DNA from 4 places in the uncultured Paraglaciecola sp. genome. Region 3 is predicted to be linked to each of the others. Evidence: predicted binding sites of a transcription regulator. Region 3 holds the regulator's gene; each other region holds the start of a gene.
The links. Region 3 encodes LexA, which represses DNA repair genes until DNA is damaged. Its sites were predicted from a motif close to TACTGTATNNNNATACAGTA; they were not measured.
Positions count from the first base shown of each region.

Region 1: recA (recombinase RecA) is a predicted target of LexA. The motif match lies at 2,262-2,281, and genes of this name have one in related genera.
Region 2: recN (DNA repair protein RecN) is a predicted target of LexA. The motif match lies at 3,917-3,936, and genes of this name have one in related genera.
Region 4: Q0Y52_RS14790 (YebG family protein) is a predicted target of LexA. The motif match lies at 4,104-4,123, and genes of this name have one in related genera.

Region 1 is NZ_CALSOK010000010.1:554,371-560,475, forward strand. It holds gene mutS (DNA mismatch repair protein MutS) at 1-1,651, opposite strand, end outside; gene Q0Y52_RS10205 (nicotinamide-nucleotide amidohydrolase family protein) at 1,733-2,224, shown strand; gene recA (recombinase RecA) at 2,357-3,388, shown strand; gene Q0Y52_RS10215 (hypothetical protein) at 3,525-3,686, opposite strand; gene Q0Y52_RS10220 (hypothetical protein) at 3,923-4,084, opposite strand; gene ccmA (cytochrome c biogenesis heme-transporting ATPase CcmA) at 4,367-4,999, shown strand; gene ccmB (heme exporter protein CcmB) at 5,008-5,661, shown strand; gene Q0Y52_RS10235 (heme ABC transporter permease) at 5,661-6,105, shown strand, end outside.
Region 2 is NZ_CALSOK010000013.1:158,180-164,284, reverse strand. It holds gene Q0Y52_RS12795 (sulfite exporter TauE/SafE family protein) at 1-113, opposite strand, end outside; gene Q0Y52_RS12790 (SLC13 family permease) at 380-1,807, opposite strand; gene nagZ (beta-N-acetylhexosaminidase) at 1,797-2,810, opposite strand; gene nadK (NAD(+) kinase) at 2,976-3,851, shown strand; gene recN (DNA repair protein RecN) at 3,965-5,638, shown strand; gene bamE (outer membrane protein assembly factor BamE) at 5,753-6,105, shown strand, end outside.
Region 3 is NZ_CALSOK010000006.1:136,250-142,354, reverse strand. It holds gene Q0Y52_RS05375 (nucleobase:cation symporter-2 family protein) at 1-641, opposite strand, end outside; gene Q0Y52_RS05370 (LysR family transcriptional regulator) at 743-1,627, shown strand; gene plsB (glycerol-3-phosphate 1-O-acyltransferase PlsB) at 1,719-4,154, opposite strand; gene lexA (transcriptional repressor LexA) at 4,341-4,964, shown strand; gene coxB (cytochrome c oxidase subunit II) at 5,329-6,105, shown strand, end outside.
Region 4 is NZ_CALSOK010000015.1:96,751-102,855, forward strand. It holds gene Q0Y52_RS14785 (EAL domain-containing protein) at 1-3,065, opposite strand, end outside; gene Q0Y52_RS14790 (YebG family protein) at 3,770-4,060, opposite strand; gene fdx (ISC system 2Fe-2S type ferredoxin) at 4,222-4,560, opposite strand; gene hscA (Fe-S protein assembly chaperone HscA) at 4,588-6,105, opposite strand, start outside.

The DNA.
Region 1 (6,105 bases), on a different contig from region 3:
CGAACAGCTCGTCGTAAAGGCGTTTTTCTAAGGCTAAAGATTTACTCTGGCTGGTGAGCACTTTATCTTCGTGCTCTTTTAATTCTTGAATGATGTAACGTTCATTGTTTTTTAGGGTTTGCCGGCGCACATAATCTGCGGGTACTTTGTCGGCATAACTGCGGCTGACTTCAATAAAGTAACCATGCACTCTGTTGTAACCCACTTTTAAAGTAGCAATGCCAGTACGCTCTTTTTCGCGCTGCTCTAGCTCATCTAAATAGTCAGTTGCCCCTTTGGACAAAGCGCGCAGTTCGTCTAGTTCTACATTATAGCCGGCTTTGATCACGCCACCATCACGAATTAAAACAGGGGGGGCTTCTTCTATGGCGTTATTGAGGAGTTCTGCAAAGCTAGGAAACTGATTGATAGCGTTTGCCAATTGCATTAAACCGATGTTGGCAGACTCAGCGGATTGGTCTTTAACAAACCCTTGAATATCTGGCAGCAGCAAAAAAGCTTGTCTTAGTCTGACAAAATCTCTGGGTCTGGCCGAGCGCAGCGCTAAGCGGGCTAATACTCGTTGCATGTCACCAATTTGTTTGAGGCTGCTCTGCAACTGTGGATAATCACTGTTGAGAAGTGATGTAATATCTAACTGTCTTTGTTTGAGTATTGTTTTATTGGTTAAAGGTCGATGCAACCAGCGCTGTAACAACCGACTACCCATAGGCGTTGACGCATTGTCCAAGACACTGGCAAGGGTGTGTTCTTTACCACCAGCTAAGTTTTGGGTTAATTCTAAGTTGCGCCTAGTAGCAGCATCCATTAATACCGTGTCAGATTCTGTTTCCAGAACAATACTGCGAATGTGCGGCAGAGCACTTCTTTGCGTGTCCTTAACATATTGCATCACGCAACCAGCCGCGCACAATCCTGTTTTGAAAGCGGTTACACCGAAGCCTGTTAACTCCTTAGTGCCAAATTGTTGATTTAGCTGCTTGGTAGCAGTATCAAAATCAAACTCCCACTGAGGGCGGCGTCTCAATCCCTTGCGTTGTTCAATAATATGCTGAAAAGCAAAGTCTTCTGGGTACAATAATTCTACTGGATCAGTGCGCTGTATTTCAGCGGCTAGCGCTTCAGTATTCTTGGGTTCACACAGTGTAAAGCGACCTGTGGTGACATCTAATGTGGCATAACCAAAGTATGTATTGCTTTGATGTTTGACACTCACCACTGCGGCTAATATGTTGTCTTGTCTATCTTCTAACAAGGCTTCGTCTGAAACAGTACCCGGGGTAATAATACGTTGGACCTTTCTGTCCACAGGTCCTTTGCTGGTGGCAGGATCGCCTACTTGTTCGACTATGGCCACCGACTGGCCCATTTTGACTAATCGAGCAAGGTAATTTTCCACCGCATGGTAAGGAACGCCAGCCATAGGAATGGCATTGCCGCCTGATTTACCTCTAGCCGTTAAAGATATATCAAGTAATTCAGAGGCTTTTTTGGCATCATCAAAAAATAGTTCATAAAAATCACCCATGCGATAAAACAGCAATATGTCGGGATGTTCAGCCTTTATCTTTAAATATTGCTGCATCATAGGAGTGTGAGATTGCAGCGCTGGGCTAATGTTTTTTTGCTCTGAAAAATGACTCGATGGCATAATAGCGACTACTTTATTCTTTTTATATAAGGGGTGGCGTGACATGTTCATCATTAGCTATCACATATTTAGGTTGCCCATATGACTGAAGACATTACCCAATTAGCACAACGTTTAGGCATTTCTCTTTCTGCAAAAGGTTGGCAAATCACCTGTGCAGAATCTTGCACCGGAGGTGGAGTAGGATACGCCATCACAAGTATTTCTGGAAGCTCAGCATGGTTTAAAAAAGGTTTTATTACTTACTCAAATGACGCTAAGCAAGAACTGTTAGGCGTAACTGATAATACTTTAATCAAACACGGTGCCGTATCGGCAGAAACAGTCGAAGAAATGGCTGCAGGAGCCGCAAAACATGCCAATGCCGAAGTTGCCATTGCCATCAGTGGTATTGCAGGCCCTGATGGAGGCTCACCCGATAAACCAGTAGGCACAGTCTGGTTTGGTTTTTTCATTAATGGAAGTATCATCAGTCAAAAACAACTGATTACGGGTAATAGGCAAACTGTTAGAATAAAAGCGATTGAGTTCGCTTTATCAAATTCACTTAAGTTATTGCAAAATAAACAATGAAAAAAGACTCTAAAAATAATTTCTACTTTTCACTTGTAACTGTATAACCATACAGTATACTTTAAACTTAATTACTGAATCAAATCAGTGTTGAAAAACGTTCAACACTGATTAATCACAAAGGACATTCTGATGGACGACAACAAAACCAGAGCGTTAACTGCTGCCTTAGGCCAAATCGAAAAACAATTCGGTAAAGGCTCTATTATGAAATTGGGCGACAACAAAACCATGGACGTTGAAACGATATCAACGGGTTCTCTTGGTTTAGACATAGCGCTTGGTGCTGGTGGCTTACCTTTAGGGCGTATCGTTGAAATATATGGCCCAGAGTCCAGTGGTAAAACGACCTTAACGCTTGAAGTGATTGCCGAAGCACAGCGCAACAATAAAGTGTGTGCTTTTATTGACGCCGAGCACGCACTTGACCCCATTTATGCCAAAAAGCTTGGCGTTGATGTAAACGAGCTGTTAGTTTCACAACCTGATACGGGTGAACAAGCGTTAGAAATTTGTGACATGTTAACCCGTTCAGGGGCAGTGGATGTCATTGTTGTGGATTCGGTTGCAGCGCTTACTCCTAAGGCTGAAATTGAAGGCGACATCGGTGATTCTCACATGGGGCTTGCCGCCAGAATGATGAGCCAAGCTATGCGTAAGCTAACGGGTAACTTAAAAAATTCAAATACCATGCTTATTTTTATTAACCAAATCCGAATGAAGATTGGGGTGATGTTTGGAAGCCCTGAAACTACCACGGGTGGTAATGCCTTGAAGTTTTATGCTTCGGTACGTCTAGATATTCGCCGTATTGGTGCGGTTAAAGCCGGTGATGAAATCGTGGGTAATGAAACACGCGTTAAGGTGGTAAAGAATAAAATTTCCCCTCCTTTCAAACAAGCTGAGTTTCAAATCATGTACGGCGAAGGTATAAACAGCCTTGGAGAACTCATTGACTTAGGTGTCACCCATAAAATGGTTGAGAAGGCTGGTGCATGGTATAGCTGTAATGGTGAGCGAATTGGCCAAGGAAAAGCGAATTCAATCGGTTACTTAAAAGAACACCCTGATATGGCTAAAGATCTTGATAAGCGTTTAAGAGAATTATTATTGTCTAAGCCAGTAGAGGCCGATGAGACTGTAAAAAAAGAAGACGCGTTGTGATCTAAAGATTAAAAAAGAAAAACCCGCAGAGATAGCGGGTTTTTTTATGTGTTTCAGAAACAGAGAATAATGCATAGCAATCATTATAAGCAATTGGTATGAGGCAAGTGAGGACTATCCCAGTTTCATCTCAGTTTTATAAGTCATCTAAAATATTTATAAGCTGTGTACTGGCTTGTTCCATTTTATCAAAAAAGAGTAAACTTTGTTTGATATCGCCAGATTGTAAATGTTTCAAAGCCGCTATGCCGTTTTGGTGTATTTCAGAGTGAGGTCTCTCGATGGCTTTAAAAGACATGTTTTTTTGGTACTGGGGAGCTTGATCATTATTATCCCATTGTCCTTATCTAGATTGTTTATGATCTAAAAATGAATCTACAGATTTTTGAGAACGCCCTAGTGCCACCTCGTATACTTCGCCTTTCCAAACGATATGATCTAACTTTACCGTCTGAATAAAACTTCTATGCGTCACCCCAACAATGGAAGATTTCATTATAGCAACCGTATTGTTAATACCGCTGTAATTGTCATTTAAGCCAGCAATGGTATTAGATAATTCAACATTTGATTCTTCAAGTGCTGTGGCAAATTTAACGCCTGCCTCGGTATTTGTTTAATTCTTGCAATGAGTCCACCTACCTCTTCTGCAGACCTACTGGTATTAATTGCCAAACTTCCCACTTCATCTGCCACAACAAAGACCCCGCAACTAGCATCCCCAGCTCTAGCCGCTTAAATTGCAGATTAAGTGCTAATAAATTTGTTTGGTCTGATATGTTAGATATGGTCACTACAAATGAATTAATGCTGTGGACAATGACTTCTAAGTTAGCCATTCTTTGTGACCAATGGCCACTAACTATTTGTTTTAGCCAGTAGGTCTGGGCCTAAGCCTATGATATTATTATTCGATAGTTTGATGCATTTTTTTTACTATTTATTTGTTTGACTCTTTATATAAAAACGAGGATACCATTGTCGGTCATTTCTGTAGCTAATCTATCTGTAGTCAAAAGAGATAGGTTATTGTTTGAAAACTTAAACTTTGCCGTTGAGCAAGGAAGTTTACTGTACGTAAAAGGGCAAAATGGGGCCGGTAAAACCAGCATGCTCAGGGTACTGGCAGGATTAGTTGAAGCTGATTCTGGCGAGGTGTATTTCGCCTTACAAAACATCAAAGATTGCCGAGAGCACTATCATCAAAATCTGGTGTATTTTGGGCACAAGTTGGGCATTAACTCAACGTTAAGTGCAGTGGAAAATTTGCAGTATTGGTGCCAGCAGCATGAGGTCGTTATTTCTGTTGATACAATATTTTATACTTTGGCTCAGCTCAATTTGGTTGGGTTAGAAGATATCCCCGTCGCCAATTTGTCTGCTGGGCAACAGCGTAGAGTGGCGTTGGCAAGGTTTTGGTTTAAACAAAATGCAAAACTATGGATTTTGGACGAACCTTTTACCGCCCTTGATACCCAAGGTGTTGAGTCGATAAGTAAACAAATTACTACATTTCTCAGTGGCGGTGGAGCGGTGGTGATGACTTCTCATCAAGCTTTATGTATAGATTACCCAACTGACGAATTAACCTTGGAGTACCGGATTCAGTGACAGCATTGATGGCTATTTTGAAACGCGACTTAGCCTTAGCCTATAGACAGCGAGCAGAGCTTATACAGCCAATGTTATTTTTTGTTTTGGTCATAAGTCTCTTTCCACTGGCTGTAGGACCTGAACCAAAAACATTACAACTCATTGGTCCTGGGGTGATTTGGGTTGCTGCTATATTGTCTTCTCTGCTGGGTTTAGAACGTTTGTTTCGTGATGATTTTCAAGATGGATCATTAGAACAGTTAATATTGTCGAGCACTTCATTGCCTGCTGCAGCCTTGGTCAAAGTTCTGGCTCATTGGTTAACCAGTATTTTGCCATTGATCTTATTATCACCTCTGTTGGCGTTATTTTTACATTTGAGCGAACCCATGTATTGGGCATTATTAAAAACCCTGCTATTGGGCACGCCTTTATTGAGCTTAATTGGTGCCATAGCCGTAGGATTAACTGTTGGATTAAATCGCGGTGGTGTGTTGCTAGCCTTATTGCTTCTACCTGTATTTATTCCTCTATTAATCTTCGCTACCTCTGCGGTGGGATCGGCCTCAATGCAATTACAATATAATGCACAATTGGCAATTATTGGCGCTATGTTCCTTTTTTCCTTAGCTTTGGCGCCTTTTGCCATCGCCTATGCACTTAGAGTGAGTCAAACCTGATGTGGAAGTGGTTACATCCTTACGCCAAAACTGAACGAACATATCACTTATGCCAAAGGTTATTACCTTGGTTTAGCCTGTTCGGTTTGGCAGTCATTATATTAGCAACTGTTTGGGGATTAGCCTTTGCTCCAACAGATTACCAACAAAGCGAAGCTTACCGCATTATTTACGTGCATGTACCCAGTGCAGTGCTCTCAAAAAGCCTATACAGCGCTATGGCTATTGCTGCTTTTATTGGTTTGGTTTGGCAAGTCAAAACGTCTTTTATGGCAATGATAGCTTTGGCTCCAATAGGTGCGACTGTGACTTTTATTTCACTTATTACTGGTGCCGCTTGGGGTAAACCTATGTGGGGAACATGGTGGGAATGGGATGCTCGATTAACCTCGCAATTGATATTATTGTTTTTGTTTCTTGGGGTGATTTCTTTATACAAAGCTT
Region 2 (6,105 bases), on a different contig from region 3:
AAAGCCGGTACCACCACAAATCCACCACCATTTCCAAACAATCCAGCTGTAATACCCGCAATTGCCCCCGCTACACATAATGTGCCTACAAACAACAACAGTTCAACTTCCATAACACCCCTTAGCATAATTTCAATAATTGGGAATACAGAAGAAATGCTGTACTTAAAGTATTTAGCAGAATTAATGCCAGCTTTGAGAGGCCACTATTTATGGGGTGCAGGACAGCATCTAATATCAAACTGCACTAAACTAGACATTTAGTGCGCAAAAATGATGCAAAAGGAAATATGTTATTACTTTAGTAACGGACAACACATCGATTAAAAATAGCAATTATTACCAAGATATAACTTAGCTCAGTAAACAAAGTATTAAGTTAGGATAAGGTCACGTAGCTCACAGCAGTGATGATAAACGCCAAAAATATATTCAGCATTAGGCCTTCTCTGGCCATAGTTTTAATACTGAATTTATCCATACCATAAACGATTGCATTAGGTGCAGTAGCGACAGGCAACATAAAAGCGCAACTAGCACTGATGGCTGCAGGCATCATCATCAGCGCGGGATCAATACCCGCAGCAACACCCGCAGCGGCCAGTATTGGCATCAATAACGTTGCGGTAGCGGTATTTGAAGTAATTTCAGTTAAAAAAGTCACAAACAAACAAATACATAATATTAATAAGGGTACAGGTAAGTCAGATAACCCTGTTAAGCCCTCCCCCATTAAGGTACTTAATCCTGAGGCAGAAAACGCTTTTGCAATACAAATACCACCTGCGAATAACAACAGCATACCCCATGGAATGGAGACTGCCGTTTCCCAATCGAGTAACTTATCTGATTTGGCTTTTTGGACCACTTCACCAAATTTACTTTCTTTTGCAGAGGGTGCTGATTCTTCAATTTTGTTGCCACTTGGAATAAGAAACATCAATACCACACCGGCCAAAGCAATACTGCTATCGCCAATACTGGGCATATTCAACCATACCGTCCAATAAGGCCTAAACATCCAAGCCAAGGCGACCATCACAAAGGTTACCAACACGCGCTTTTCAGCTGGTTGCCAAGCCCCAGATTTCGGCAAAATATACTCTTGCGTATCTGTTAAGTTGCGGGTTAACCACCAAGCAATAACAGGAATACCAATGACGACTATAGGTACACCAGTTTTCATCCACTCCAGGAAACTAATTTCTTTACCTTGTGTTTCAAGGTAAACACTCATAAATATAATATTGGGTGGCGTACCTACGGGTGTACCTACCCCTCCTAAACTAGCGGCATACGCAATGCCCAGTAACATAGCAATAGTCAACTTGGGATCTCTTACATGTTGCAATACTGCCAGAGTAATAGGTAATAACATTAAAGTAGTGGCCGAGTTGGAAATCCACATACTTAAAATGGCGGCAGTCAACATAAAACCGAAGACCAAGCGTTTAGCACTTTTACCGCCGGTGAGATTGACTAAGTAAAACGCCAATCGACTATGTACGTTTGACTTCTCCAACGCCTTGGAGAGCATAAACGCGCCCATCAACAATAAAATAATATGGCTGCCAAGCGCTGATGCAGATTCTTTATGGGTCAACACCCCTGCCATAGGAAAACCAAAAAAGGGGATAAGCGAGGTAACAGGAATAGGTAGCGCTTCAGTGACCCATAACATGGCAGTAAACAGAGTGATAGAGGCTGTGGAAGCAATCAGGTGGGGCTGTCCAATAGCGATTAGAACAAAATACAGCACAATTGAGCTAATAGCCGATAGTAGAATTAGTTTGTTGTTAGTTTGCATAAAATTGGTCTAATACTTTGCTAGCGATTTGATATTCAGAAGTCTTTTTCAGGTTAGAGAAATCGAGACTAGACGTTTTTTTAAGGCGTTTAATTCTATCTATACTAATTTTATGCAGGCTCATACCTGAAGGTAAACCATCAATCACCTTAACTGCCCCCATTGGATCATTGCATACCAACACCATGTCACAGCCTGCAGTTATAGCCAGCTCAGCACGCTCTACAATATTGCCCATTTGTACCGCACCTTGCATCGACAAATCATCAGAAAATACCACTCCATCAAAGTCTAGTTCTTGGCGCAAAATCTGTTTAATCCAGGTTTCTGAAAAACCTGCGGGTAAATCATCTACTTCAGGATAAATAACATGAGCTGGCATCACAGCATCTAATAACCCTTGTTGATGAATAGACTTAAATATTGCCATATCAAGGTTAAAGATATCTTCACGGCTGCGTTTATCAATCGGCATAGCAACATGGGAGTCCTCAAGTACATTACCGTGTCCTGGAAAATGTTTCCCCGTTGCAGACATACCCGCTCGGTGCATGCCTTTAATAAAATCGCTGGCTAATTGCACAATTATCTGCGGTTGCTGGTGAAAACTACGATCACCAATCACCTCTGACACACCCTGTATATCAAGCACAGGGGCAAAACTAATATCAATATCGAACGCTAATAGTTCTGCTGCCATTAACCAACCAAATTGCTCACACAAATAGCCTGATTGTTGTATGTTTTCATTTGTTTGACGGTTAATGCTACCCATTGCAGGAATGTCACTGAATCCTTGACGAAAGCGCTGCACCCTGCCGCCTTCATGGTCTGTTGCAATAATAACATCGTTACGCGTAACACTTCTTATGTGCCGAACTAAGTCAAAAAGTTGTTTTTGGTCGTGATAGTTACGGCTGAATAAGATGAGCCCTCCCACTAAAGGATGGTCGAGGATATCTATTTCTTCATGTGTCAGTTCAAAGCCTGACACATCTAACATAATTGGCCCCATCAATTAGCGCTCTTCTTGGTAAAATACAAATTTAATAGACATACTATAGAGACGATCAAAACCCGCAGTCAATCAATTAATCAAAACGAAAAATATGACTTTCAAACACTCCCGTGGTTATACTCTGGAAAATCTTTATTTATGTTGTTCTCAATGAAGTTTAAAACCGTAGGTTTAATTGGCAAACAAGCACATCAAGGTGCAAATTTAAGTCTCAAGGCGTTAATAGTCTATTTGACTAAACGCGGTTGTCGGGTGCTGGTCGAAACTAAAACGGCACAAAAATTAGATACTAATGGTTTTGAATCTGCAGATATAACAGAAATTGGTAAACAAGCTGACTTAGCCATAGTTGTGGGGGGGGATGGTAATATGCTCGGCGCAGCTAGGGTTCTGGCAGAGTTCAATGTAGCTGTAGTTGGCGTTAACCGGGGTAATTTAGGTTTTTTAACCGACATCAATCCCGATGACTTTGAACCGCAACTTGATAGTATTTTTGATGGCGAATGCCAAATAGAACAACGCTTTTTGCTAGAAGTGGAAGTCTATCGAGATGGTAAAGTACAAAGCAAGGACTCTGCGGTAAACGAAGTCGTCATTCACCATGGTAAAGTAGCCCATATGATGGAATTTGAAGTGTATCTTGATGATAACTTTGTATTCAGTCAGCGCTCTGATGGTTTAATTGTCGCGACTCCCACAGGCTCTACAGCTTATTCATTATCCGGTGGAGGTCCGATTCTTACGCCTAACTTAGATGCTTTAACCTTAGTACCCATGTTTCCACACACATTAAGTAGTCGTCCCATAGTGGTAGATGCAAATAGCACAATCAAATTGAAAGTATCGCCTGAAAACACCGATAATATGCAAGTCAGTTGTGATAGTCATATTGTGCTAACGGTATTACCCGGTGACGAGATTGTCATATGTAAAAACCCCGCAAAGCTGTCTCTGATACACCCAAAAAACTACAACTATTTCAATGTTTTACGCACAAAACTTGGCTGGGGCAGTAAACTTTACTAGTCACTTGCAGTATTTTTTGTAAGAGAAAACTAGACACTGAGCAAAAGCATGTTTATATTTATAAGTACTGTATATATAAACATGCTTTTGTATGTCTTTATTGAGAATCAAAAATGCTTACTCATTTATCCATTCGTAATTTCGCCATTGTTAAAACTCTAGACGTTGATTTTAGCCAAGGTATGACCGCCATTACTGGTGAAACGGGAGCCGGCAAGTCGATATCGGTTGACGCATTAGGCTTATGTTTAGGCGATAGAGCAGACAGTAGCATGGTGCGTACCGGCGCCGATAAAGCCGAAGTATCTGCAGGTTTTAATGTCAAGCAGCTACCTGGCGCTCTGAAGTGGCTTGAAGAGCATGAACTGAAAGACGATGACGAAGTATTGATTAGGCGTGTTATATCCTCTGAGGGACGTTCTAAAGCTTTTGTTAATGGCACCCCCGTACCCTTGCAACAATTGAAACACCTTGGTCAATTTTTATTGAGTATTCATGGGCAACATGCCCATCAACAGATTTTAAAAGGTGACAGTCAGCGCGACTTACTTGATCAGTATGCTGAGCATGGCACTTTATTAACCAAGGTTGCAGATTGTTATCAAACACTGAGAACCCATCGACAACATTTTCAAAATTTATTAGAAGGTCAGCAACAACGTGAAGACCGCAGTCAATTACTGTCTTATCAAATCCAAGAACTAGACGAATATGCCTTAGCACAGGGCGAATTTGTTGCCCTAGAAATAGAACATAAAAAACTCAGCCATAGCCAAACGTTACTCGAACAAAGCCAAATTAGCTTTCACCAACTTTACGAGGCAGAGGATTTTAATGCCTTGTCGGCGGTACAAAGCAGTGTTGACCGGTTAACTGAGTTACAACAGCATGATCCTAGTCTCGCACCTATTGTGACTATGTTAGCTGAAGCTTGTATTCAAATAGACGAAGCGGCTAATGAATTGAGAGCTTATACCGAACAGCTTGAAATCGACCCAATGCGTATGCAAAACGTCGAAGCTCGATATTCTCAAGCATTAGATTTATCCAGAAAGCATAATGTTCAACCTGAGACGTTATATGGGTTTCATCAACAACTCACCACAGAATTTAATGAGTTAGTCAAAGACGACTCATTGTTAGAAGAATTAAAAACTCAACTATGCCAACTTGAACAACAATATCATCAGGCCGCCAACAAACTCAGCCAATCAAGACAAAAAGCCGCAAAATCTTTCGCTAAACAAGTCGAACAGCATATTCACCAAATGAACATGGCTGATGCAGTGTTTAAAATTAATGTTGAACATCAGACGCAAGGCACACCTAATAAACTTGGCTTGGATACAGTACAATTTGTGGTATCGACTAACAAAGGGCAAGCCTTGGACAACCTTGAAAAAGTCGTCTCGGGCGGAGAATTGTCACGGATTGGTTTGGCCATTCAAGTGATTAGCTCAAGGAATAATGATATTGCGACCATGATTTTTGATGAAGTTGACAGTGGTATAAGTGGTTCAACAGCATCTGTGGTAGGCCAATTATTACGTAAGTTAGGTGACAGTGCCCAGGTTATTTGTGTCACTCACCTCCCCCAAGTAGCGGCTAGAGCGCACAACCAGATGTTTGTCACTAAGTTCAGTGACAAAAAAACCACAGAAACCCATATGCTTTGTTTACAGGAAAGTGAACGAATTGAAGAATTGGCGCGTCTACTAGCAGGAGATACTCTTACCGAGTCAGCCATAGCGAATGCCAGAGAATTACTACAAATCAGTAATTCATAACAATTAGGCATTGATTGCGCTAACGCGGCTGGGTTAGGATGCCACGTTAATTAAGTGTGAATTACTCACACATTTGCCTTTTTTACCTTTTTCACGCTGAGATATTGAGTAACAATGAAGTTTAAAAATTTACTGGTTATATTAACCGCCACTATGATGTTGTCAGCTTGTGCTGATTGGATTTTCCGAATTGATATACCACAAGGTAACTTTTTGGATGAAAAAGATGTTAAGAAACTTAGGATAGACATGACTAAAGAACAGGTTGTATTTGTTCTGGGTAAACCTGTTTTAGAAGATGCTTTCGATCACGATACTTGGTACTACCTGTATCAAATGAAACGAGGCATGAAACAACGTGGTGAAGACTTTCGCAAAGATCTCACTATTACATTTGTTGATGATAAAGTGACTGAGGTAACAGGCGATTTTGAATTATCAGATGAATTTAATATTTCGTTAGATCA
Region 3 (6,105 bases):
ACTGATACATTACTCAAAAAGCCTTTAGCAAAACGGTTGATAAGTAGGATTATGCTAAGTTGGAGTAAGCTAACCAGTAAATAAATAGGTTTACCAAAATCAGGGTTAGTTGAACCATCGGCAAGAGTAGGGCTAACACCTGCAGACCATTCAATGCCCACTTTCATTAAACTAATGCCAATAACCAGCAATACCGAACCTGTTACCACAGGTGGGAAAAACCGCATTAAACGGCCCATTATTGGCGCAAAGAGTATGCCGAATATGCCTGAAACAATAATCGCCCCGTAAATCCCCGGTAAGCCTAGTTCCGGGTTAACACCAATGGCAATCATAGGGGCGATTGAGGTGAAGGTTACGCCCATCATAATGGGTAGCTTAATGCCAAAATAACGGTTGCCAAAACACTGTACTAAGGTAGCTAATCCCGCTGCAAATAAATCGGCATTGATGATTAAAGACAAGGTTTCTTTAGGCAGTTGCAGAGCCGCGCCTAAGATTAATGGCACTATTATACAGGCCGAGTACATCACGAGTACATGTTGTAAACCAAGCAACACAGTAGGTGCAAGTGGTAAACGTTGATCTACAGGGTGAATGCCGCTGCTTTTTGTCTCTGAAGGTGTATCAATAGGAGGCATAACTTTTCACTCAACAAGCAAAGTAATAAGACTAATTTACTCTGCTGGCTTTAGTGTGCAAAATGGGAACTATTAAAATTTTTAATAGAACTTAGCTATTCATGCGTTTATCCCTAGAACAATTAACCGCTTTTTGCGCGGTGGCGAGTGAGAAGTCATTTTCAGCTGCGGCCCGTAAGTTGGGTAAGTCTCAATCTGCACTGAGTATAGCTGTGGCAAATTTGGAGATTGATTTTGGGGTAAGCTTGTTTGATCGTAGCGGGCGCTATCCCATTTTAACCGGGCATGGGCAGTCTTTACTTAGGGATGCAGAAGCCATATTACACCAGTGTTCGTCGATGGAGAATCGTGCCAACAGTTTGGCTGCAGAACTGGAAAGCCAAGTTACTATAGCCATAGATGAAACTATTCCTTTTCAAATATTGAACCATAACCTTGCCGGCTTCGCAGATTATTTTCCACCTGTGGATTTAAATATACTGCACCCGTCTTCTCAGTATATTCAGCAGTTGATCGAACAAGGCGAGGCCTCATTAGGAATAATGTGTGCAGGTGCTCACTATCCCAAAAATATCCATTTTAAAAGACTTGGTAATATAGCTTTCGCAAATGTAGTACACCGAGACCATCCTTTAGCCAATTTGCCTCAAGTTAACTTCGAACAGTTAAATCAACATAGACAGCTAGTTTATTTGCCCTTACTAGATAAATTGCCTACTAGTGAATACCTAAGCGCCACCAACCAATGGCGAATGGCCAGTTATCTGACATTGATGAACACTCTGTGTGCAGGCATGGGATGGACTACTGTGCCGAAACAATTGGTTTTGGACTTGCAGTTGCAAGATCAGTTATGCGAATTGCAGTTAACGTCATATCCTCATACTGAATGGGAGGTGGGTGTAGATCTAATTTGGTCGTCCAGCGAACGATTGGGTAAGGCGGGGAGCTGGCTAAGAGATGCATTCGGTTTGACACCGATTTGAAGGTATTTTGAGAAATGTCGATTGCTTAGTCAATATTACCGTGTTAACTAACTGATCTTCATGTATGTCTAACATTTTATAACACGAAGATTTATATCTGTTGCAAACGTTGCGCTATCTCAGGTGCAATAAGGTTAATCACATCGACTTTTAAAGCTTCGCTGTGGGCTGAATGTCGTAACTGGCCATCATCATCTGCTTCAATCAACGCATTTTCTTTTAGTGCTTGAATAAATGTAGCCAGTACTTTTTTATCAAAAAATTCTGGCGAGTTGATACCATGCAGTGCGGCTAATCTCTCGGCAAATTGAGCGCTTTTCTTTTCGAGTACAGAGCGGCTTACTTTTTCTTGCTGCGACAATAACGTTAACACTACCGCATAGCGATGTAAGGTTTCTTGAATGCTACGGTTAAGCAACCATGCTGAATAGAACTCTTCACTATCTGCAGCTGGTGTTTGAATTTCAGTTTCATGAATCTCGAGCAAACCCATTCCTAACATTTTGGTTAGCAGTGATTCAGTATAAGATGCCGCTTGTTCTATGCTCATATATATAAATAATTCGCGCTTGAGTAAGGGGTAAAGCTTCGCTACCAATAGTAATATTTGTTGCTTCGATAAACTTTTGTTGGCAAACACCATGGCGGCAATCAGGCCTGGTAGCGCGAATAAGTGCAGGATATTGTTACGGTAATAGGTTAGAGCGACAGCATTTTGGCTTTTTAGTGATATTATTTTGCCAAAACTATCTTCAGATACGTTAAATTTATTCAGTTTCAGAGTGTTTTCTAACAACTTTTTGCCGGATATCTTTGGTAGAGTGGCAAGATCGCTATAGGGTGCATCAGTCAACAGTTCTAAAAAATGATCAATGGCTTGTTCTAATTCAGACTGAGCCATAGCGTGCTTTTTCGCCGACAACAAACAGATTGCGCAAATTGACATACCGCTAACTGCAGCCGTTTGGTTTATTCTGCCCATCACATCTGTAGCAAGTTCGTTGACAACTGGTGTCAACCATTTAGGCTTCTTATCGACATTATTTTCTTGCTCATCTCGCCAATTAGGCACTTGCTGGTCAAGGTAATTAGTCAGATTGATTGGCTCGCCAAAATTCAGAAAACCGTAACCGTAATTTTTGAGTTTTTTAATGGCTGAAAATATTTGTAAAAAAGATTCTTTTTTCTTACCTGTGCCGTTCAGTTCTTTAAGGTAACTGGACACTTCCATCACATGTTCGTAACCAATATAAACCGGTACGATACTGACGGGGCGGTTAATGCCTTTGATTAACGCCTGTAATGTCATCGCTAACATGCCAGTTTTAGGGGGTAATAAACGCCCCGTTCTGCTGCGGCCACCTTCAGGAAAATATTTCACCGAATAACCTTTGTTAAATAGCAGTTCTAAATATTCGCGAAACACAGCTGAGTAGAGTTTGTTGCCTGCAAAGCTGCGACGAAGATAAAACGCGCCAGCTTTTCTTAATATTCCGCCAATAGGGCGAAAATTTAAGTTTATTCCAGCAGCTATGTGGGGTGTGACTAACCCTTGATGATAAATAACATAGGTGAGTAATAAGTAGTCCATATGACTTCGATGACAAGGTACATAGATAATCTCGTGGCCATTTTGCGCCAAGGCTCTGACTTTATCCGCATGCCTGACTTCGATACCGTTATAAATTTTATTCCAAATTTTGGTTAAAATTTTCTCAGCTAACCTAATTAGACCAGGACGGTAATCAGCTGCAATTTCAGCTACATATTTTTTTGCTTGTTGTTTTGCTTGTTGATGACTTAATTGTTTGCTGCGAGCTTCTCCAACAATGGCCCTACGCACTGATTTTGCGCCCAGAACACTATTATACAATTGGTGACGTTCAAGAATGTTGGGGCCTGTTAATGTTTGATGACGGCGATAAAAATGTGTGCCGGCAACGCGGATAAGTTTATGGGCGATGTCTTCATCGCTACCCTTTAACTCCAGCATTTTCCTCGAAGATACGGCTTTGCTATAACAGACGAAATTATCTCTGCCTAAAAGCAACACAATAAAAAATTTACGAAGCCAGCTAGGTGAAACTTGGTTGGCGATGATATCTGACCAACCTGAGGTGTCTTTACCTGGTGCTCTACCCCAAAGTATAGACACAGGGACTATCTGAATATCCAGGTCTGAATTTTCTCTGTGCAGTCTAAATAGTTTAGCCGCATCTTCTTGAATTGAAGTACCTTTTGTTTTGCGGTTTAGTACTGATTTGGGTTTCTGTAGGAACAAACACGAAGAGTGCCGTTGATCGTCGATAGTCAAATTGAGTGTGGGTTTGGGTAAACCTAATGCCATTGCAGACATTTTGAGTGCTAACTGATCAGTGACAGAACGGGTTCGCAATAAATAAACAATGGGACGGGTTTTATCTATGCCCAGTTCAACTTCAAGATCACTTGGAGTACTGTTTACTTTTACTAGCCATTTGACCGGTACGGTTACTATTGCTAACAGCAATCTATGCAGCCACAACATACTCTTTACTCGCAGATTTAAAACTCGCAAGGATACCACAGACATTCCTAGCAGTTTAATAATTGATAATGGGTGCTTCAGTTTGATCTGATTTTATTAAACCATTCCACAGTCAACATAAAACAAATTTGAGATTTAACATTAACTGTATATAATAAGGTAACTGTATAAAAAAACAGGCTGGTTATGCGTCCACTAACTGCACGACAAGAAGAAGTACTTGAACTGATTAAAAATACGATGTTGAACACAGGTATGCCACCTACTCGTGCTGAAATTGCCCGGGAATTAGGTTTTAAATCTGCTAATGCAGCAGAAGAACATTTAAAAGCCCTGGCGCGAAAAGGGGTAATAGAAATTTTACCTGGTACGTCCCGTGGCATTAAGTTAAATGCACCACTTGAAGACCAACTCGAAGAGCTTGGTTTACCATTGATTGGCCGAGTTGCTGCAGGAGAGCCTATTTTGGCTCAAGAGCATATTGAAGGCCATTATCGCGTGGATCCTAGTTTGTTCAAGCCGAGTGCTGATTTTTTGCTTAGAGTGAACGGAATGAGTATGAAAGACATCGGTATTTTGGATGGCGATTTGTTGGCTGTTCATCGCACTATGGACGTACACAATGGTCAAGTAGTCGTCGCTAGGGTAGATGATGACGTTACAGTAAAACGACTTGAGAAAAAAGGCAGGCAGGTTTTGTTGCATGCTGAAAACGAAGCGTTTTCTCCCATTAAGGTCGATTTGGCGACTCAGCCGTTTAATATAGAAGGCATCGCTGTGGGGGTTATTCGTAACGCCGATTGGATGTAATCTTGATGCAGCGCATTGTTGATTAATAATGCGCTTTTAAATCTATATCTATTTATGAACCCTTTGGTTGTTTTCCTCTCTTTATATCTTTGTTATTTTTTGTTTATCAACAATTTATGTTTAAAAATTAATCAGTTGATTGCAAGTAAAACAAAAAGGCTAGACTAATCGCTATCAAATGAGAGACCATTAACATTAGAAAAGCAAAAAAACCAATAAATTAACATAAGCGTAAACCAAATAGGGATTTTTCAATTTCTATTTGAAGTTAGTGTTTCAGTGAAAATAAAAAATACGTTTAACGTATATGAGGTGCCATGTGAAGAGAATTTTGTTCAAGGTTGGAACTATGCTATCTGCATTGATGACTACGTCGGTGTTTGCAGAAACGAAAGATAATATTGAGCAATACCAGCTAAACATGACTAAAGGTGTGACAGATATTAGTGCTGGTGTTTACGATATGCATATGTTGATGTTTGTTATCTGTGTGGTGATAGGGGCCGGTGTTTTTATCGCCATGTTTATTTCTATGTACTTCCATAGGAAATCTAGGGGTGTTAAGCCTGCTAATTTCCATGAAAATGTAAAAGTTGAAATTGCCTGGACAGTGATCCCTTTTATTATATTGGTTGTGATGGCAGTGCCAGCAATGAATTTGTTAATTGATATGGAAGATGCTAGCGAACCTGATGTGTCTATTTTAGTGACCGGTTCACAATGGAAGTGGCACTATAAGTATATGGACAATGACGTTGAATATTATTCTAAATTGGCCACTCAAGCTGACCAAATATCTGGGAAAATACCTAAAGGTGAAAACTATCTACTCGAAGTAGACAGACCGCTCGTTATACCCACTGGTCAAAAAGTCCGCTTTCTTATCACTTCAGACGATGTTATTCACTCTTGGTGGGTGGCAGATTTTGGTTTCAAACAAGATGCTAATCCAGGTTTTATTAATGATGCGTGGACCAATGTTAATGAACCAGGTGTGTATCGTGGTCAATGTGCAGAGCTTTGTGGTAAAGATCATGGTTTCATGCCGATTGTAGTGATTGCCAAAGAGCCTGCTGAATATGCTAAATGGATTTCAGAGCAAGAAGCTGTACAGCAGCAAGCAAAAGCAGAAGAACAAAGA
Region 4 (6,105 bases), on a different contig from region 3:
GGAATAAATTCATAGGCAGAATAATTTCCCTCTATAGGATGCCGCCAGCGTAAAAGTGCTTCTACTCCTACCATTTTATCGGTAAATTGATGAATTTGTGGTTGGTAAAGTAAATAGAGTTCTGCATTTCCTAAAGCCTGCTTTAAGTTGTTTAGAATTTTTTCTTTTTTGCTTAATGCCTGACTTAAAGACTTGTTAAACATAAAGACATGATCGCCGCCATGCTCCTTTGCTGCATACATAGCGGCATCGGCGTAGCTTGATAACGTGGCTTTGTCAGTGGCATCATTCGGGTAAAGGGCAATCCCTATGCTAGATGAACTGACAATAATGTGCTCCTCCAAAAAGTACTTTTGACTGAGTACAGAACGTATGCGTTCGGTGATCTCATACAGGTCGGGTAACGCCTGAAATCGTGTCACAATAATAGCAAATTCATCTCCACCAAGTCGGCCCAAGGTATCATTTTTTCTAATACAGCTTTGGATACGTTTACCGGCTTCAATCAACAACGAATCCCCCACATGATGACCATAGCGATCATTCACGTCTTTAAAATTATCTAGATCCAAATTAACTAGGGCAAATGGACTTTGATTGGCCATATGCTGGGTAAGTTGCGTATTGAAGCTGTATCGATTGGCGATATTGGTCAATGTATCTACGTGGGCCTTTTCGTGTAAAAAGTACATATAATGCTTCCCCTTAAGCAGAAACTTAAGCGCTAACAAGATAAGTAAAACAACCAGAGCCAATGTAATGTAAAACCACCAAGGGCGCTCAATGGTAAAACTAAAGGAGGCAATTTGAGAGCTCCAAAGGCCATCACTATTGGTTCCTTTGACCTTAAATATGTAATCACCAGCACTTAAACTGTTGAAGTAAACAACTCCTTTTTGGGCAGTGTTTACCCAACTTTCGTTCTTACCTTCTAATTTAAATTGATACTGGTTATTTAGCGAGTTGGTGAAGTCTAGTGCGGCAAAGGCTATCTGCAGACTATTCTCTTGGTATGCTAAAGAAATCGGCGGCGCTAAAAGACTATCAATATGGCCCAGCAACTGATGTCCTCCAGCCGTCACTCCGGTTATTTTCACTGGCGCATCAAATTTGTTACTGAATAGCTTTGTCGTATCGACTGATACTAGTCCCCGAGTGCTTCCGAGGTATAAGATATTACCAACTTTCAGAATGGCATTTTCTAAAAATAAGAGTTGGTCATCTCCAATCAAGCTTGGAAACAATTGCCACTTGCCAGTAGTCACGTTAAATTTAATGAGTTCGGTTCTACTGCTCAACCATAATGTATCCCCATCCTTGAGCACCGCTTGTAATTCATTTTGACCTAGCCCATAGGGCTTCGTCACATATTGAATATCAAGTAGATCATCTTCCTCAGGTAAGGGGCTAACCCTGAGTAATCCCTCACCATCTGTGGTTAACCAAAAGGTATTATCTTGACCTTCTACAATACTGGTGACTCTGGTGTTCCCTTGTTTTCCTCCTATTTCATAGTGATTCACCAGGCCAGATTCGGGGTTAACCCGGACAAGACCATTCGTCGTTGCCAACCATAACTCCCCCAAAGAAGATAAGATCTTTGCATTGGTAAAATTACCACCGGCAAAGTATTCAGAGTTTTCATCATCCAGGAAGACCTTACTTACTCCCTTGTTTTGATGAAATAGTCTCAGCCCTACATTAATGTAACCAGTTATCCAAAGGTTATCATCCTTTGTAGTTAAGAGCGTATATATGGGGTTGTTTGGCAGACCTGGTTGGCCTTGAACCCCCCGTGAAAATCCCGTCAGGGGATCAAATAATTTAAGCCCCTCGTCAGTACCCAACCAAAGTTGATGATCCGCCGCAGCGGATATTTGATATATTGACTGTTCATTGTATTGCTCACCATTGGGATAGGTCAGAGGAAATACTGCGATCGTTTGCGTCAGGGTATTTAACCTGTTTATGCCGTTACTTGTCGCCAGCCAAATATTGTCCTTGTCATCGGCATACATGTCATAAATATAATTACTAGACAGTCCACTATTGACGGGGCGCTTTCGATAGATCTGACTGCCCAATTGCAAGGGTGAATAAAGGGCAACCCCCTCTGATGTGCCTATCCAGTATAAACCAGACTTATCAATTAATAAGCTTTGAACGGTATTGCTGGGTAAGCTATAAGAACCGAATTCTTCAGCCTTAATGTAACTAAAAGTGCCATTCTGGCGATGATAAATTGAGATACCCATGTCGCTGTGACCAATCCAAATATCTCCGTTTGGATTGACCATCAGGCTGGCAATGTTGTTTGCGGCTAAGCTTCGTCCATCTTTCTGATTTATGAACTGCTGCAGTTCTTTAGTTGTAATGTCATATAAGAGCAATCCGCTTTTTCTAGTGCCCAACAATAATTTGTCATCAGATAAAACGGTTAATAGATGGGTACTGTCCTCATCCACTAATTGACTGTTGACCTTCGCCACCAGGGAAAATTGTTTTGAGTCATGATCAACTATCGCCAGCCCTTTAGAAGTAGCTAGGTAGAGCAGCCCAAGGGAAGTCTCAGCTATTTGATATATCGCCAAAGCATAGGTCGATTCGTCAGGCATAGATAATGTGTAGGTTACAAATTGATTCTCCACCGGATCGTAGCGCTTTAAATTTTTGCCCGTACCTAACCAAAGGATACCTTGAGTATCTTCAAATAAACTCAACAACCAAATTTGATCCAGGTAATTGGGCTGTTTGGGATCAGGTTGAAAGAGGGAAACAGCGCCATCCGGGCTTATTTTGTTTAAACCTGCTTCGGTGCTGATCCAGATATTACCGCGACTATCCTCCAGTATATCGGTGATCTGGTTGTTCGATATGTGGTTAATTTGGCCAGGGGCATAATGGTAGTGTTCAAACAACAAGCCGTCATATCGACTCACTCCATGGTCGCTTGCAAACCACATAAAGCCATTTTTTTGCTGAAATATTTTATATATTTCATTTGAGTGCAAACCATCGGAGGTATTGAGAGTTTTAAAGCGGTAATCAGGATTCGCAAAGCTCAACTGACACCCAATTAAGCAGAAGAAGACAAAGAACTGATAGAAAATATAAATGTGTCGCATAAAGCTCCCTTTTAGACATCTAGCAGATTTGAGCATAAAGAGCCGCTCTAAGATAGAGAAGAGGTAAAAAAAACATCAATTTTCATAAAATGAAAATACACGATGCCTCGTATTTTTCACTTTTCACCTCTCTTTTTTATCTTTGCAAGAGTCAAAATTGGCTGCTTTACGTCTATTACTCGACTGTTTTCACGTCATTCAGAATTTACAACAAGCGACTCCCAATGTTGGGCAAACCAGTTTTGAATATTTTTTAAACAGACTTATCTGATGCGGCGTTCTACTTTCACCATTAGATGCCTGCTTTCAGCGCGAACTGGGTATTTAAATGGCTAGAAAAGCGGCTCCTTCCACCGTCTGCTGAACGCGCTAGCAATTGATTTTATCCACTCCCCAACTCAGCTAATACGCTGAGGGTTATGGCCACTGTAACTTTAAGTGTGTTTGTTATTATTTATGATATTAACACCAAGGTTTGAGGGGTTAGGAGGCAGTTTACATTTTACCTTCGCGCTATAAGCCCTCACGGATAGGAAGTCCTAAGGCATTTAGCGCGAATTCTGTTTATTTAATTTATCAAAAAGCTATTTGAAAATGTAAACTGGCTAAGTAACGCAATATTTTTTACAAAGGCATGAACCAACTTAAGCCTTCTTTTTATCAATCTTGACCACTTCTGCTTTTTCTTCAGTCAATAACACATCAGCTGTAGTGCCTTTTAACAACTTGCCCAAAGAGTCTTTATTTTTAGACAGCATAATAGACAGCTCTTCCAACACAGATACATCAATCTTAATACCTTTGCCTTCGATATACTCACTTAGGTTATCCGCTACATCGAGCATTTTATCGTACTGGTCGGCTTCTTTTTTATCTGCGGTCACAAACTTCTCCACCCCTTTGTGTTCAACTACATAACGTGTGATTACGGCCATAAATTACTCTCTTTTTTAAATTAGTTGAATAAGTTAACATAATAACTGTACGTATGAACAGCTGTTATTAGAGTCATTATCCGAAACTGTTAACTTGAAGGCAATAAAAAACCAGCACATAGCTGGCTCTCTTCACAAAAATAAAGCTTAGAGGCTCTAGGCTAATGTCCTTCACTCACCATATTGACTGTGTATTTAGGGATTTCTACCACTAAATTTTCGTCTTGTATAATAGCTTGGCAACCGAGTCTAGAATTAGGCTCTAACCCCCATGCTTTATCCAACATATCTTCTTCCAGCTCATCCCCCTCATTTAATGAGTTAAAGCCTTCACGAACAATGATATGACAAGTGGTGCAAGCGCATACTTTTTCGCAGGCGTGTTCAATGCCAATGCCGTTTTTTAAAGCAAGGTTTAATACTGAGGTGCCTTTTTCACCTTCTAAGACGGCGCCATCTGGGCACAACTCATCGTGAGGTAAAAAAATTACTTGTGGCATATTTAGATTCCTAATATTCAATTTATTTTAAATTCTGTCAACTGACTGCCCAGAGAAGGCGCTTTTAATCGATTGATCCATGCGTTTTTGTGCAAAGGTTTCGCTCAACTTATCTAATTGTTCGATGGCCGCCTTAATGACGTCTTTGTCTGTGCCTTTTGCCAACTCGCTGAGCTCTGCAATCCCTGCTGCAATGGCCTGTATTTCTGATGCGTCAAGCAAGGCTAGGCCGTCGGCATCTAATGCACCTTGCAAGTTTTCTTGCACTCTTGCGGCTTCAACCTGTTGCTCTTTGAGCATACGAGCTTGCATATCTTCTTCAGCGTTATCCATTGATGCTTTTAGCATCGTGGCAATTTGATTATCTTCTAGTCCATATGAGGGCTTAACTTGGATCTCGGCATGTACACCTGTGGACTTTTCCATCGCACTAACATTTAACAATCCGTCGGCATCTACTTGAAATGTTACCCGTATATGAGCCGCTCCTGCTGCCATGGGAGGAATGCCTCGTAATGTGAATTTCGCAAGGGAGCGACAATCCTGCACCAATTCTCGTTCACCCTGCACCACATGTACCATCATGGCGGTTTGTCCGTCCTTGAAGGTGGTAAATTCTTGCGCTTTGGCCACGGGGATAGTGGTATTGCGATGGATCACTTTTTCAGTCAAACCGCCCATGGTTTCTATCCCCAGAGACAAGGGTAAAACATCTAGCAGCAACATGTCACTGTCAGGTTTATTACCCACCAAAATATCGGCTTGAATAGCCGCCCCAATTGCGACCACTTTATCAGGGTCGATGGAAGTAAGTGGAGTACGCTCAAAAAAATCGCCTACGTGTTTACACACTGAGGGCACCCGAGTCGAACCACCTACCATCACCACTTCAATCACTTCCTTTTTTGCTAACTCAGCGTCTTTTAGGGCTCTGCGACAAGCTCGTAAAGTATTCTTAATCAAAGGTGCAATTAGTTGTTCAAATTTGTCAATACTTATCAGCACTGAAAGATGTCTGCCAGTGTCATCTTCAAAATGTACAGTAAACACAGATTCATGACTTAATACTTCTTTGGCATCTTTCGCTCTATCCAACAATGTACGATGCAAAGTTTTAGATAATTCCCCCGTTAACTGACTTTGTTGGCGAATAAATTCTACCAACAAGGCATCAAAATCATCTCCACCTAGTGCAGAATTACCACCGGTAGAAAGCACTTCAAATACCCCTTTGCTTAAATGCAAAATAGAAATGTCAAAGGTGCCACCGCCTAAATCATAAACAGCGATAATGCCTTCTTGGCGAGAGTCCAAACCATAAGCGACAGCTGCAGCTGTCGGTTCGTTGAGTAACCGTAAAACCTTCAAACCGGCAAGTGCCGCAGCATCTTTAGTGCCTTGGCGCTGGGCATCATCAAAATAAGCAGGCACTGTGACGACTGCACCTTGTAATTCCCCCCCCAAGGTTTTTTCTGCACGCTTTTTAAGCTCGTTTAAAATTTTTGCCGATACCTGTACAGGATTTACATCACCCGAAGCAACACT